Regions from separate parts of the Amycolatopsis sp. NPDC088138 genome, predicted to be linked through region 2. Evidence: riboswitches for the same ligand, from Rfam matches in the RefSeq annotation. Region 2 holds a riboswitch; the other holds the start of a gene.
The links. A riboswitch is a leader RNA that binds a small molecule or an ion and turns the genes downstream of it on or off. The one in region 2 is predicted to bind glycine.

Region 1 (7,628 bases), on a different contig from region 2:
CGGCGGCGCGCCGGCCGGCTTCGACGGCGGGGCCGGGGTGGCCGGGCCGCCGGTGGCGGGCGGCGGCGGGGGTGTCCCGGTCGCGGTGGACGACGGTGCCGCGGACGTCGGGGACGGCGGCGGGGGAGCGGCGGACGGCGCCGGATCGCCGGAACAGGCGGCGAGCGCGGGCAGCGCGAGGCAGGCGGCGAGCAGCGGCCGCCACGTCCTCGTGGTGGTCGGATGGGGCACCGCGATCCTTACCTCCCCGGTCGGGCTGGCTGGCCCGGTCATTCTGGCCCATCCGGGCCGGGGCCCGGGGATCGACTCGCCCAGGGGTGTGCCGGAGATTACTCCAGCCGGGTGGCGGCCGGGTCCGGTGGTCGCGGATTGTGTGTCCACAATGGACGATTAACATTCCGTTCACGCTCTGAAACACCAGGCTGTCATCAAGAATCGATCGGTCTAATTCACGCTGCGCGGGTTAACGTCCCGGCCGCGCGTGCCGACGAACTGGGTGGAGGCCGCAGAGCTTCCCGTCCCCGACCCGCACCGAACCCCGTGAGAGCGATGAACGCCGAAGCAGTCACCAGCCCCGATGTGACCAGCCCCGACGCCCCGTCCAGCCCGCCGACCGTGCCCAGCACCGTCGTCTGGTGCTGCGGCCGCCCCTACGTCCTCGAGGCGAGCCCCGGCCGCGCCCGCTGGATGGGCAACGACCACCGCGGCCGCCCCGAGGCCCTGAGCAGCGCCGAACTGCAGCGACGCGGCTGGAGCCACCGCCGCGCGTGCTGAGCCGCCGCCTCTAGGGTGAGCAGGTGAGCACCGCCGCACCCGAAGACACCCCGAGCGCCGAGCCGTCCCTGCTGCGACAGGCCTTCAACGTCCCCAACATGCTGTCGCTGCTGCGGCTGGCCGGCGTGCCGGTCTTCCTCTGGCTGCTGCTGGGGCCGGAGGAGGACGGCTGGGCGCTCGCGGTGCTCGTGTTCAGCGCGCTGACCGACTGGCTCGACGGCAAGCTGGCCCGCTGGCTGAACCAGATGTCCCGGCTCGGCGCGCTGCTCGACCCGGCGGCCGACCGCCTCTACATCCTCGCGACGCTCGTGGCGTTCCTGGTCCGCGAGATCATCCCGTGGTGGGTCGTGGTGCCCCTCGTGCTGCGCGAGGCCGTGCTCGGCGTGTGCGTCCTGACGCTGCGCCGCCGCGGCTTCGCGCCGCCGGAGGTCACCTACATCGGCAAGGGCGCGACGTTCGTCCTGATGTACGCCTTCCCGTTCCTGCTGCTCGCGCAGGGTGGCTCGGACGTCGCGGCGGTGGCCCGGCCCATCGGCTACGCCTTCACCATCTGGGGCGGCGTCCTCTACGTCTGGTCCGGTGTCCTCTACGTCGTGCAGGCGCGCAACGCCCTGCGCGGGTCCGCCGACGACTGAGCGCAACCGTTACGCCGGGTCGTGCCGTGCCGCTGCGCCGTGTGGGTGTAAGACTTCGCCCAGCACGTTTCGCCAGTGAGGGCATGAAAGGGGACCGGCGGTGTCCGCTCCTGAAGAGCTTCGTTACACCGAGGAACACGAGTGGGTCGCCACCCGCGGCGAGGACACCCTCGTCCGGATCGGCATCACCGAGTACGCGCAGGACCAGCTCGGCGACGTGGTGTTCGTCGACCTGCCCGAGGTCGGCCGCCAGGTCGGCGCGGGCGACGTCTTCGGCGAGGTCGAGTCGACCAAGAGCGTCTCGGAGCTGTTCGCGCCGGTCGACGGCGAGATCGTCTCCGTCAACAACGCCGTCGCCGACTCGCCCGAGCTGATCAACAGCGACCCCTACGGCGAGGGCTGGCTCATCGAGATCCGGCTCGAGGACCCGTCGGCGCTCGAAGCGCTCCTCGAAGCCGAGGCGTACGACGCTTTGATCAAGGGCTGAACCCCCGTCCGACCTCGGATTCCGGCCGGTGGGGACGTTCTGCTCACGGTTCTCCGGCCCGGGGCTCGGAGAAGCGATCAGGCACGGTACGTTGGCGGCTACACGTTCTTGAAGTACTGGCAACACAGCATGTGTGGAGGAGAGCTCAGGTGAGCACGAACGACGGGCCGGGCGGCGTTCCCCCGGAGCAGTCTCCGGAGCGGACCTCTGTCTTCCGGGCCGACTTCCTGGCCGAAGCCGAAGGCCATGAGCCCGCCCCGGCCGCCGAAGCCCCGGTTCAGGGCGTCGACGCCCTGCCCGCGGGTTCGGCCCTGCTGGTCGTGAAGCGCGGCCCGAACGCGGGTTCGCGGTTCCTGCTCGACCGGGACACGACCAGCGCCGGGCGCCACCCGGACAGCGACATCTTCCTCGACGACGTCACGGTCTCGCGGCGGCACGCCGAGTTCCGCCGTGAAGGCGGGGAGTTCGTCGTGATCGACGTCGGCAGCCTCAACGGCACCTACGTCAACCGCGAGCCGGTCGACCAGGCCGTCCTCGCGGGCGGCGACGAGGTCCAGATCGGGAAGTTCCGCCTGGTCTTCCTGACCGGCCCGGGGCACGGGGGCCAGGGGGCGCAGTGACGGCGGCCGGGCGGCCACAACGGGACGGGTTGAGCATCGGGGCGGTTCTGGCGCAGCTGCGCCACGACTTCCCCGACGTCACGATCTCCAAGATCCGGTTCCTCGAAGCGGAAGGCCTGGTCCAGCCAGGCCGGACGCCCTCGGGTTACCGGCAGTTCGCCGCGGCGGACGTGGAGCGGCTCAAGTTCGTCCTGGCCGCCCAGCGGGATCACTACCTCCCGTTGAAGGTCATCAAGGAGCAGCTGGACGCGGCGGACTCGGGTGCCGGGCCCGTCGCGGCCCTGCCCCGGCCACCGCGCCGGCTGGTGCCGATCGACGCGCCGGCCGAGAACGTGGGCCTGCCGGTGGCGGACGACTTCGCCCCCGGCCGGGAGCTGCGCCTGACCCAGGAGGAGCTCCTGGAGCAGGCCGGCGTCGACGCGGCCGAGCTGGCCGAGTTCCAGCAGTACGGCCTGGTCCGGCCCGGTCCCGCGGGGTTCTTCGACCCCGACGCGGTGCAGCTCGCGCGGACGGTGAAGGCGCTGACGGAATTCGGTATCGAGCCGAGACACCTGCGCGCCTTCCGCGCCGCAGCCGACCGCGAGGTGGGGCTGCTGGAGCAGATCGTGACCCCGGTGTACCGGCATCGTGACCCGGAGGCCAAAGCGCGGGCCGACGAGGTCGTGCGAGAGCTCGCGGCACTGTCCGTGACCCTGCACACGCTGCTCGTGAAGGCCGGAATCCGTGGCGTCACGGGTTGTTGAGCCGTAACGGGACGGTGAGATCCTCTTTGCGGTCCCATGTCAATGACTGAATGTTCGGCACCTCATGCCGTACCGTGAGAACAACGGTTTGCGGTAGGCGAGCCGAGAGTGTCCGGACAGCGAGCACAGCGCACGGATGACGGGTAGCGTCGGGAGTGAACGGCGCGAGGCGTTCCAGCGCTGAAGCCCGTGTGCACGAGAGGGAGGCGAAGCCCGATGAGCGAAATGCGCGTCGTCGGTGTGCGGGTCGAGCTGCCCGCGAATCAGCCGATCTTGTTGCTGCGGGAGACCGAAGGCGAACGGTACCTGCCGATCTGGATCGGCTCGGTCGAAGCGACCGCCATCGCGTTGGAGCAGCAGGGGGTCCGCCCCGCCCGCCCGCTCACGCATGACCTCCTCAAAGAGGTCATCGGAGCACTGGGCCGCGAGCTCGAGCAGGTCGTGATCACCGACCTCAAGGAAGGCACGTTCTTCGCCGAACTCGTCTTCGACGGTGACATCCGGGTCTCCGCCCGGCCGAGCGACTCGGTCGCGCTGGCCCTGCGGATCGGCGTCCCCATCCACGCCGTGGACGCGGTGCTGGAGGAAGCCGGCCTGATCATCCCGGACGAGCAGGAGGACGAAGTCGAGAAGTTCCGCGAGTTCCTCGACTCCGTTTCGCCGGAGGACTTCCGCGGCGCCGACACGTAGACACTTGCCTTGACGCGGACGTCAACGTCTAGCGTCGGGGCATGCGGATCGGAGAGCTGGCCAAGCGCACGGGTACCACCACCCGTGCGCTTCGCTTTTACGAGGACCAGGGCCTCCTCGCGGCCCGTCGCGCGGCCAACGGCTACCGCGAGTACGACGAGGACGACCTCCAGCTGGTCACCGAGATCCTGAAGCTGCAGACCGTCGGGCTGTCCCTCGACGAGACCCGGCCGTTCGTCGAGTGCCTGCGCAGCGGCCACGAGACCGGCGACAGCTGCGCCAGCTCGATCGAGATGTACCGGCGCAAGCTCGCCGAGGCCGACGCGGTCCTCGCCCGCCTCGGCGCCATCCGCGCCGAGCTCGCGGGGAAGCTCGCCGACGCGCTGGCCAGGCAGGATCCCGGCCGCGCTCCCGATCCGTGTGTCGTCCCCGAACGTCTCTGAAGGAGCCTTGTCATGTCCGAAATTACCGAAGTCACCGATACGACGTTCACCGCCGACGTGCTCGGCAGCGACGTCCCGGTGCTGGTCGAGTTCTGGGCCACCTGGTGCCCGCCGTGCCGGATGATCGCGCCGGTGCTGGCCGAGCTGGCCCGGGAACGCGCCGGGACGCTGGCCGTGCGCAAGATCAACTCCGACGAGAACCCGGAGACGACCCGGTCCTACCAGGTCATGTCGCTGCCGACGATGATCCTCTTCCGCGGTGGCGAGCCGGTGCTGACCATCGTCGGCGCGCTCCCGAAGGCCCGGCTCGAGGAGCGTCTCGACCGGGCCCTCGAGTCTCAGGCGGCGGTGGCCCTGACGAACGTGTCCGCGACCTCGCGGCCGTAGAGCTCCAGGTCCAGCGACGGGTCGGCCGCGTAGGCCGCGGCCACGCCGTCGACCGCCTGGGCGATCGACATCGCCATCACCTCGGGGGTGAACGTGCCGAACACCCCCTCGGCCTGGCCCTGCTTGAGCTGGCGGGCCAGGCCGTGCACCCGCAGGTCGTCGACCAGGATCTTCGTCATCACCCAGTTGTCGGCGTCGTCGGCGTTGACGGCCATCTCGGTCAGCACCCGCACGCAGTCCGGGTACGCGCGCAGGAAGGCGATCGACGTCTCGATGTGCGCCCGCAGGTAGCCGGCCCGGTCGGCCGGGTCCAGGCCGCCGCCGGTGCGCTCCTTGAGGAACTCGTTCTTCGTCTCGACGACGGTGCTGAGCACCGCCTGCATCAGCCCGGCCTTGTTGGTGAAGTGGTAGGAGATCATCCGGGTGCTGCTCAGCCCGGCGCGTTCGCGGATCTTGGCGAACGTGGCCTTGCGGTAGCCGAGGTCGTTGATGACGCCGATCGTCGCGCCGATGATCTGCGCGCGGCGGGCGGCCTCGGTCACGCTGAGGCCCATCTCGGCCATCAGTTCGGTGTTTACTTGCATGCGTAAAAATTAACACGGCTGAGTAAAAGTGTCCAGGAGGTTTGAACCACTGGTCTCGGGGTACGGCGAACGGCTCAAACGCTCATCCGACCGTTGAGGCTTGCCGCGCGTCGCGTTGACCCGCCCTGTCTAGGCGCTTACCGTCGAAGAAGGTAAATCGCCACGATGTGATTCACGGTCTGGGGCCGGATCGTGGCGGTTGATCTCCGGTGGGTCCCGTTCTGGGTCCTGTCCGGCTGTCATTCGCCGGCCGCCTGGTCGGGCGAGGGGAGGCTTGCGTGGTCGAGGCTGGTTCAGAGAAGCAGCCTGTTCAGGTCGCGGCTGGTGAGCAGGGTGAACTGTTCCCCGACGACTCGCTGCCTGACGAGCTGGTCGGGTACCGCGGTCCGGCCGCGTGCCAGATCGCCGGGATCACCTATCGTCAGCTCGACTACTGGGCCCGGACGAAGCTGATCGCACCCAGCATTCGCACCGCGCACGGCTCCGGCTCCCAGCGGCTGTACTCGTTCAAGGACATCCTGGTCCTCAAGGTCGTCAAGCGGCTGCTGGACACCGGGGTCTCGCTGCAGAACATCCGGGTCGCGGTCGACCACCTGTCCGTCCGCGGGGTCCGTGACCTCGCGAAGGTCACGCTGTTCTCCGACGGCACCACGGTCTACGAATGCACCTCGCCCGAGGAGATCGTCGATCTGCTCCAGGGCGGCCAGGGTGTGTTCGGCATCGCGGTCAGCGGGGCGATGCAGGAGATCAGCGGCACCATCCACGAGTTCCCGGCCGAACGCGCCGACGGCGGCATCGTCGAGACGCACGAACCGGACGAGCTGACCCAGCGCCGCAACGCCCGCCGTACCGGGTGATCATCTCCGCGGCCGCCGGAGTAAGCTGATCCACGCAGTCGACGAAACCGCGCGGGAGAGTCCGGACCACAACCTCGAGTCCGGCGCCGAAGGAGCAAGTCCTCCCCGGAACCTCTCAGGCACCCTGGACCGCGCGGTCTAGACGCCTCTGGAAAGCGGGTCGTCAGGACACAGCCTGATGGCCCCGCCGACGGTGCAAGCCCGGCTCAACCTCGGGCGAAACTCTCAGGCGCCCAGCAATGGGTACGGACAGAGTGGGGAGGGTTCCTCGACAGCGTTTCGCGGATGCTGTCCAGGTCCGCCGTCCTCGGGAGGCCATCGTGCAGCCGTCACTCGCCTCCCTGGAACAGGGCACTCCCTTCGCCGACCGGCACATCGGGCCGGGTCCGGACGAACTCCGCCAGATCCTCGACGCCATCGGCGTCGCCTCTCTCGACGAACTCGCCGAGCGGGCCGTGCCCGAGTCGCTGCGCGCGTCCGCCGGGCCGCTGGAACTGCCGCCGCCGGCCACTGAAACCCAAGCGCTCGCCGAACTGCGGGAGCTGGCCGCGCGGAACCGGCCGATGGCCCAGATGATCGGCCTCGGGTACCACGACACCGTGACCCCGCCGGTGATCCGCCGGAACGTGCTCGAGAACCCGGCCTGGTACACCGCCTACACGCCGTACCAGCCGGAGATCTCGCAAGGACGGCTCGAGGCGCTGCTCAACTTCCAGACCATGGTCGCCGACCTGACCGGGCTGCCCGTCGCGAACGCGTCCCTGCTCGACGAAGCCACCGCGGCCGCCGAAGCCATGACGCTCGTCCGCCGCGCCGGGAAGTCGGCGTCGAACCGGTTCGTCGTCGACGAGGACACGCTGCCCCAGACCCTCGCCGTGCTCCGGACTCGCGCCGAGCCATTGGGCATCGAGCTGGTCGTCGAAGACCTGTCCCAGGGGCTGACCGGGCTCGGCCTCGGCGGCGACTTCTTCGGGATCCTGCTGTCCTACCCGGGTGCGTCGGGCGCCGTCCGCGAGTTCGACTTCACCATCGCCGACGCCAAGAAGCACGGCGCGGCCGTGATCGTCGCGGCGGATCCGCTCGCGTTGACGTTGCTGCGGCCGCCCGGGGAGCTGGGTGCCGACGTCGCGATCGGCTCGACACAACGGTTCGGCGTCCCGATGGGCTTCGGCGGGCCGCACGCGGCGTACCTGGCCGTCCGCCAAGGCCTGGAACGGCAGCTGCCCGGGCGGCTGGTCGGCGTCTCGAAGGACGCTGACGGCGCACGCGCGTACCGGCTGGCGCTGCAGACCCGCGAGCAGCACATCCGCCGTGAGAAGGCGACGTCGAATATCTGCACCGCCCAGGTCCTGCTGGCCGTGATGGCGTCGATGTACGCGGTGTACCACGGCCCCGACGGCCTGCGGGG
Region 2 (7,628 bases):
CGAGGACGTCGTCGAGCACTACCTGAACGCGGCGAAGATCGAGGTGGACGCCTACAACGCCGCCGTCACCGACTGGGAGCGGGTTCGTGGCTTCGAACGACTCTAAACCGGTCATCGGGCTCACCACCTACCTCGAGCCCGCGAAGTTCCTCGTGTGGGAGACGGAAGTCGCGCTGCTGCACCGCGTCTACGTCGAGTGCGTCGTCGCCGCGGGCGGCGTCCCGGTGCTGCTGCCGCCGGTGAGCGACGCGTACGACCGCTTGGTGTCCACAGTGGACGGCCTGGTGCTGACCGGCGGCGCCGACGTCGAGCCGGAGCGCTACGGCCAGGAACAGCACCCCAGCACCTACACCCGGCCGAACCGCGACGCCTTCGAGTTCGGGCTCCTGGCCGCCGCGCGCGAGCAGGGCAAACCGGTGCTCGGCGTGTGCCGCGGCCTGCAGGTGATCAGCGTCGCCCTCGGCGGGACGCTGGTCCAGCACCTGCCCGAGGCCCGGGAGTCCACCGAGCACCAGCCCGCGCCCGCGACGTTCGGCAAGGGCATCGTCACCCTGGCCGACGGCAGCCGCGTGGCCGGGATCCTGGGCCCGGAGACCAAGACCCTGTGTTACCACCACCAGGCCATCGACCGGCTCGGTGCCGGCCTCGAGCCGGTCGGCTGGGCCGCCGACAGCACGATCGAGGCCGCCGAAGCGCCGGGTGAGAACTTCCTGCTCGGCGTCCAGTGGCACCCCGAGCAGGACACCGACGACGTCCGGCTGTTCCGGGCGCTCGTCGAAGCGAGCAGGGAGAGGGCATGACCAGTTTCGACGTGATCAACCCCGCCACCGAACAGGTGGTGCGGTCGGTCGCGCTGACCGGCGCCGACGAGACCGACGCGGCGATCGCCCGTGCCCACGCGGCGTTCCCGGCGTGGCGCGACGTCGCTCCCGGCGACCGGGCGCGGCTGCTGCGCCGCTTCGCCGACGCCGTCGAGGCGGACATCGAGCACCTCGCGCGGCTGGAGGTCGAGAACTCCGGCCACACCATCGGCAACGCCCGCTGGGAGGCCGGCAACGTCCGCGACGTGCTCACCTACTACTCCGCCGCGCCGGAACGCCTGATCGGGCAGCAGATCCCGGTGCCGGGCGGGGTGAACATCACCTTCCACGAACCGCTCGGCGTGGTCGGCGTGATCGTGCCGTGGAACTTCCCGATGCCGATCGCCGGCTGGGGGTTCGCGCCCGCGCTCGCCGCCGGCAACACCGTCGTGCTCAAGCCCGCCGAGCTGACCCCGCTCACCGCGATCCGGCTCGGCGAGCTGGCCCGTGAGGCCGGCATCCCCGAAGACGTCTTCCAGGTGCTGCCCGGCAAGGGATCCGTTGTGGGACAACGGTTCGTCGAGCACCCGGCCGTCCGCAAGGTCGTCTTCACCGGCTCCACCGAGGTCGGCAAGCAGATCATGGCCGGCTGCGCGGCGCGGGTGAAGCGCGTGACGCTGGAGCTGGGCGGCAAGAACGCGAACGTCGTCTTCGCCGACTCCGACCTGGAGAAGGCCGCGGCGACCGCGCCCTACGGCGTCTTCGACAACGCCGGGCAGGACTGCTGCGCGCGGTCGCTGATCCTGGTGCAGGCGAGCGTCTACGACCGGTTCATGGAGCTGCTGGAGCCGGCGGTGCACGGCGTCGTCGTCGGCGACCCCGCCGAGGAGAAGACCGAGATGGGGCCGCTGATCTCCGCGGCCCACCGGGAAAAGGTCGCCTCCTACGTGCCGGACGACGCGCCGATCGCGTTCCGTGGCACCGCGCCGGCCGGGCCCGGCTTCTGGTTCCCGCCGACCGTCCTGACCCCGCCGGACCTGCGGCACCCCGCCGCGGCCGAAGAGGTCTTCGGCCCGGTCGTGGCCGTCGTGCCGTTCACCGACGAGGCGGACGCGGTGCGCCAGGCCAACGCCACCGAGTACGGCCTGTCCGGGTCGATCTGGACCCGCGACACCGGCCGCGCCTTCCGCGTCGCGCGGGCCGTCGAGGCCGGCAACCTGTCGGTCAACTCGCACTCGTCGGTGCGCTACTGGACACCCTTCGGCGGCTTCAAGCAGTCCGGCCTCGGCCGCGAGCTGGGCCCCGACGCCCCGACGGCGTTCACCGAGACCAAGAACGTTTTCATCAGCACGGAGGAGTAATGGTCCAGCGTTTCGAAGGCCGCGTCGCGGTGATCACCGGCGGCGCGAGCGGCATCGGCCTGGCGACCGCCCGCCGCCTGGCGAGCGAAGGCGCGCAGGTCGTCATCGGCGACCTGACGCCGGAGTCCGGCAAGGCCGCGGCGGACGAGGTCGGCGGCCTGTTCGTGCAGGCCGACGTCACCGACGCCGAGCAGGTGGAGAACCTCTACCGGACCACGGCCGACCAGTACGGCAGCATCGACGTCGCGTTCAACAACGCCGGCATCTCGCCGCCCGAGGACGACTCGATCCTGACCACCGGGATCGACGCCTGGGAGCGGGTGCAGCGGGTCAACCTGACGTCGGTTTACCTGTGCTGCAAGGAAGTCCTGCCGTACATGCAGCGCCAGGGCAAGGGCTCCATCGTCAACACGGCGTCGTTCGTGGCGGTGATGGGCGCGGCGACGTCGCAGATCTCCTACACCGCGTCCAAGGGCGGCGTGCTCGCCATGAGCCGTGAGCTGGGCGTGCAGTTCGCGCGGGAGAACATCCGCGTCAACGCGCTGTGCCCGGGGCCGGTGAACACGCCGCTGCTCAAGGAGCTGTTCGCGAAGGACCCGGAACGCGCGGCGCGTCGCCTGGTCCACGTCCCGGTCGGCCGGTTCGCCGAACCGGAGGAGATCGCGGCGGCCGTCGCGTTCCTGGCCAGCGACGACGCCAGCTTCATCACGGCGTCCCAGTTTCTCGTGGACGGCGGCATCTCCGGCGCGTACGTCACCCCGATCTAACGGCGGTTCGTCGGCTTCCGGATGCCGTACACCTCCCGCAGGTACTTCCAGGCGGCGTTGAGCGACTTCCGTTCGGCGGCCACCCGCGCTTCACGGCGGCGAAGCACGCGAACGGCGGTTTCGGCGGTGAGGAAGGCCCCGGCGGCGAAGGTGAGCACGCCGACGATCAGGGTCAGGGCGACGACAGTGGTGGTCATGGCTCCAGCGTCGGCGCGCTGTGGGCGGTTTGTCCCTGCGCAAAGCTAGCGGGTTTCGTTAGCTTTGTGAGGTGACGCACTGGCGCGCCGACGAGTGGGCGGAAGCGGTCCGGGCCGGGATCCGCTCCCGGGGCCTCTCGCTGGACGAGGCCGCGCGCCGGATCGGCGTGCCGACGTCGACCCTGCGCAGCTGGATCGAGCACCGGCACGCGCCGAAGGTGACCGTGTTCGACCACTGGGCCCAGCTCGCCGAGGTCACCGGGCTCGGGGAGGCCGAGCTGCTGCGGGTCGCCGGGGTGCTGCCCGAGTCGCTGGTCAGCCCGGTGCACGTCGCGCAGGCCGCGAAGTCGCTGCGGGAGGGCATCGACCGGGCCGGGGACTTCCTGCGGCAGGCGACGGCGCTCGTGTACTCGTCGCCCGGCACGCAGGTGGCGAACGCGATCGCCGCGTCGCCGATCGACTGGGAGATGCGGATCCGCTCGGCCACCCGCGGCGACGAGGTCCGCGTCACCTACCACCACTACGTCGGCATCGTGCCGCCCCGCGGCTTCCCGCATTCCGACGCCGAGGCGCGCCGGATCATCGAACGCGAGATCCTCGGCGGCCTCTGGCAGCCGCTCGGGCTGTACTGGCGGGTCGCCGAGCCGCACGACTGGGCCGACCCGCCGCGGCTGGTGATCCAGGTGCCCGAGCAGGAGGCGTCACGCCCGCCTTCGCCGTCGCCGCCGCTGGTGACCGCGCCGCCGGTCGTGGTGCTGTCGCCGATCTGGGGGTACGGCGAGCTGCTGGCGTCGCTGGTCGCCGACGGGCTCGGGTTCGGCAACGTCGACTTCCGCTACTTCGGCCTGCCGGACGCGATGGCCGACCGGCTCCGGATCACCGCGCGCGAGCTGGCCGAGCCGGCGCCGCGGCTGGTGCACAGCGTGCCGCCGATCATGCTGCTGCACGGCCTCGACGTGCCCGACCTGGCCGGGCGGCTCCCGGTCGTGGTCCGCCACGGCCCGCGGATGCGCGCCCGCGCCGCCCGGATCTACCGCGAGCCGCTGCTCGAGGCGGGCTTCGCCGACCCGGAGGACGGCGCCCGCGCGATCGAAGACGCCGTCGACGCGGTGGTCGCCCGGCTGCCCGGCGAGTACTTCGAGGTGGTCCTCGACGACGCGGACGTCTTCGACGGCGACCGGCCGTCCCTGGACCGGCTGAACGACTCGGTCGCGTGGCTCGCGGAGCAGGTGGTCGAGCACATCCTGCTCGGCGCGGGCCTCCCGCCGGTCCCGCTGGGCGGCCCGCTCAAGCGGCTGGTGCTGCCGTCGGGCCGGGTCCGCCGCCCGCCGCCACTGGTGAGCGCGGTCACCCGGCGGGCCGGCGGTCGAGGCGGGCTCGAAGACCGATGTGGTGTTGCCCGGGTGAAGTAGACGGGGGCCGAACGCGGCAGGTACGGTAGCCGCCATAACTGCAGATCGGGCCGTCGAGCCGAGGCGGGAGAGCCCTCACGAAGTCAGTGGGGCACCGAAGGAGCAAACTCCCCGGAATCTCTCAGGTACCTGCTACCGCTTCGCGCGAGGCCACTCTGGAAAGCAGGCGCACCCGCGCCTCACCCAAGGTGAAAGCCGTGTTCTCACACGGTGAAACTCTCAGGTGCCATGACAGAGGGGGAGTTCCCAGCGCACCGTTGTGCCCGGTGCCCGGCCCGAGGAGCTCCCGATCACCTCTACGCAGTTCGACGCCCGCCATATCGGCCCCTCCGAGGCCGAACGCGCCAAGATGCTCGCCGAGTGCGGCTACGGATCCCTCGACGCGCTGCTCGAAGCAGCCGTCCCGAGTGCGATCCGCGCCACACGCGACCTGGTCCTCCCGCCCGCGGCGTCCGAAGAGGACGCCACCGCGGAGCTGCGCGCGCTCGCCGCGCGTAACCGGCCGATGACGCAGATGATCGGTCTCGGTTACTCCGACACCGTCACCCCCGGCGTGATCCGCCGCAACGTCCTCGAGAACCCGGCTTGGTACACGGCCTACACGCCGTACCAGCCGGAAATCTCCCAGGGCCGCCTCGAAGCGCTGCTCAACTTCCAGACGATGGTCGCCGACCTCACCGGCCTGGCCACCGCGAACGCGTCCCTGCTGGACGAGTCGACCGCCGTCGCCGAGGCCGTCACGCTGATGCGCCGCTCGTCGAAGTCGAAGTCCAACAAGGTCGTGCTGGACGCCGAGTGCCTGCCGCAGACCATCGCCGTCGTGCGCACCCGCGTCGAGGCGCTGGGCATCGAGGTCGAGGTCCGCGACCTGCTGACCGGCCTGCCCGACGACTTCTTCGGCGTGGTCGTCCAGTACCCCGGCGCGTCCGGCGTGCTGCGCGGCCGCGGTTTCTACCACGCGATCTCCGAGTCGGCGAAGGCCGCGGGCGCGCTGTTCACCGTCGCCGCCGACCTGCTCTCGCTGACGCTGATCACCTCGCCCGGCGAGTTCGGCGCCGACGTCGCCGCCGGGTCGACGCAGCGCTTCGGCGTCCCGCTCGGTTACGGCGGCCCGCACGCCGGGTTCATGTCCGTCCGCGCCGGGCTCGAGCGCTCGCTGCCCGGGCGCCTGGTCGGCGTCTCGGTCGACGCCGACGGCAACTCGGCCTACCGGCTGGCGCTGCAGACCCGTGAGCAGCACATCCGCCGCGAGAAGGCGACGTCCAACATCTGCACCGCGCAGGTCCTCCCGGCCGTGCTGGCCGCGATGTACGCGGTCTACCACGGCCCGGACGGTCTCAAGCGGATCGCCCAGCGGGTCCACGGCCTGGCCGCGGGCTTCGCCGACACGCTGCGCAAGACCGGTGTCGAGGTCGTGCACGAGTCCTTCTTCGACACGGTCGTCGCGCACGTCCCGGGTCAGGCCGCCGACGTCCACGCCGCCGCCCGCGAGGCCGGCATCAACCTCGGGCACGTCGACGCCGACCACGTCCGCGTCGCCTTCGACGAGGTCAGCACCCCGGCGATCGCGGCGAAGGTCCTGAAAGCCTTCGGTGTCGAGGGGGACGTCCAAGACGGCGTCGCGCTGCCCAACGGCCTGGCCCGCGAGAGCGGCTTCATGGGCCACGAGGTCTTCGGCAGCCACCGCTCCGAGACGGCGATGCTGCGCTACCTGCGCCGGCTGTCCGACCAGGACTACGCGCTCGACCGCGGCATGATCCCGCTCGGCTCCTGCACGATGAAGCTCAACGCCACCACCGAGATGGAGCCGATCAGCTGGCGCGAGTTCGCCGGCATCCACCCGTTCGCGCCGGCCGAGGACGCCGAGGGCTACCACGTCCTCGTCGCGCAGCTGGCCGAGTGGCTGGCCGAGGTCACCGGCTACGACAAGGTGTCGCTGCAGCCGAACGCGGGCAGCCAGGGCGAGTTGGCCGGGCTGCTGGCGATCCGCGCCTACCACCGTTCGAACGGCGACGAAGCTCGCGACGTCTGCCTGATCCCGTCGTCCGCGCACGGCACCAACGCCGCGTCCGCGGTGCTCGCCGGGATGCGCGTGGTCGTCGTCAAGTGCACCGACGAGGGCAACGTCGACCTGGCCGACCTGCGGTCCAAAGTGGACGCGCACCGGGACACGCTCGCCGCGATCATGGTCACCTACCCGTCCACGCACGGCGTGTACGAGCACTCGATCGACGAGCTGGCCAAGATCGTGCACGACGGCGGCGGCCAGGTGTACGTCGACGGCGCGAACCTCAACGCCCTGCTGGGCCTGGCCAAGCCGGGCGAGTTCGGCGGCGACGTCTCGCACCTGAACCTGCACAAGACCTTCTGCATCCCGCACGGCGGTGGCGGCCCCGGCGTCGGCCCGGTCGCGGTGCGCGCGCACCTCGCGCCGTTCCTGCCCAACCACCCGCTGCTGGACCAGGCCGGTCCGGCGACCGGCGTCGGCCCGATCAGCGGCGCGCCCTACGGCTCGGCGTCGATCCTGCCGATCTCCTGGGCCTACGTCCGGATGATGGGCGCCCCCGGCCTGACCGCGGCCACGAAGGTCGCCGTGCTGGCCGCGAACTACGTCGCCTCGCGGCTGGCGCCGCACTACCCGGTGCTCTACACGGGCCAGGACGGCCTGGTCGCGCACGAGTGCATCCTCGACCTGCGCCAGATCACCAAGGAGACCGGCGTGACGGTCGACGACGTCGCGAAGCGGCTCATCGACTACGGCTTCCACGCGCCGACGATGTCGTTCCCGGTCGCCGGCACGCTGATGGTCGAGCCGACCGAGTCCGAGGACCTGGGCGAGATCGACCGGTTCATCGCGGCGATGATCGCCATCCGCGGCGAGATCGACGAGGTCGCCAAGGGCACGTGGACCGCGGAGGCGTCGCCGCTGCGCGGTGCCCCGCACACCGCCGAGACGCTGGTCGGCGAGTGGGACAAGGCCTACGACCGCGAGCTGGCGGTGTTCCCGGCGGGTGTCTCGCGCAAGAACAAGTACTGGCCGCCGGTCCGCCGCATCGACGGCGCCCGCGGTGACCGCAACCTGGTCTGCTCC

Region 1: it holds a riboswitch for glycine, as region 2 does, so the genes downstream of both, gcvP (aminomethyl-transferring glycine dehydrogenase) here and gcvP (aminomethyl-transferring glycine dehydrogenase) in region 2, are expected to answer to the same signal.

Annotation. Positions count from the first base shown of each region.
Region 1 covers NZ_JBIUTB010000001.1:1,169,836-1,177,463, reverse strand. Annotated here, with positions in the region: gene ACIOD2_RS05385 (hypothetical protein) at 1-231, opposite strand, end outside; gene ACIOD2_RS05380 (hypothetical protein) at 550-774, shown strand; gene ACIOD2_RS05375 (CDP-alcohol phosphatidyltransferase family protein) at 798-1,409, shown strand; gene gcvH (glycine cleavage system protein GcvH) at 1,510-1,896, shown strand; gene garA (glycogen accumulation regulator GarA) at 2,046-2,516, shown strand; gene ACIOD2_RS05360 (MerR family transcriptional regulator) at 2,513-3,259, shown strand; gene ACIOD2_RS05355 (bifunctional nuclease family protein) at 3,476-3,949, shown strand; gene ACIOD2_RS05350 (MerR family transcriptional regulator) at 3,991-4,392, shown strand; gene trxA (thioredoxin) at 4,405-4,779, shown strand; gene ACIOD2_RS05340 (TetR/AcrR family transcriptional regulator) at 4,731-5,363, opposite strand; gene ACIOD2_RS05335 (MerR family transcriptional regulator) at 5,642-6,220, shown strand; glycine riboswitch at 6,263-6,362, shown strand; gene gcvP (aminomethyl-transferring glycine dehydrogenase) at 6,541-7,628, shown strand, end outside.
Region 2 covers NZ_JBIUTB010000004.1:839,902-847,529, forward strand. Annotated here, with positions in the region: gene ACIOD2_RS24635 (glutamine synthetase family protein) at 1-106, shown strand, start outside; gene ACIOD2_RS24640 (gamma-glutamyl-gamma-aminobutyrate hydrolase family protein) at 87-800, shown strand; gene ACIOD2_RS24645 (aldehyde dehydrogenase family protein) at 797-2,161, shown strand; gene ACIOD2_RS24650 (3-oxoacyl-ACP reductase) at 2,161-2,928, shown strand; gene ACIOD2_RS24655 (hypothetical protein) at 2,925-3,125, opposite strand; gene ACIOD2_RS24660 (helix-turn-helix domain-containing protein) at 3,197-4,537, shown strand; glycine riboswitch at 4,683-4,782, shown strand; gene gcvP (aminomethyl-transferring glycine dehydrogenase) at 4,827-7,628, shown strand, end outside.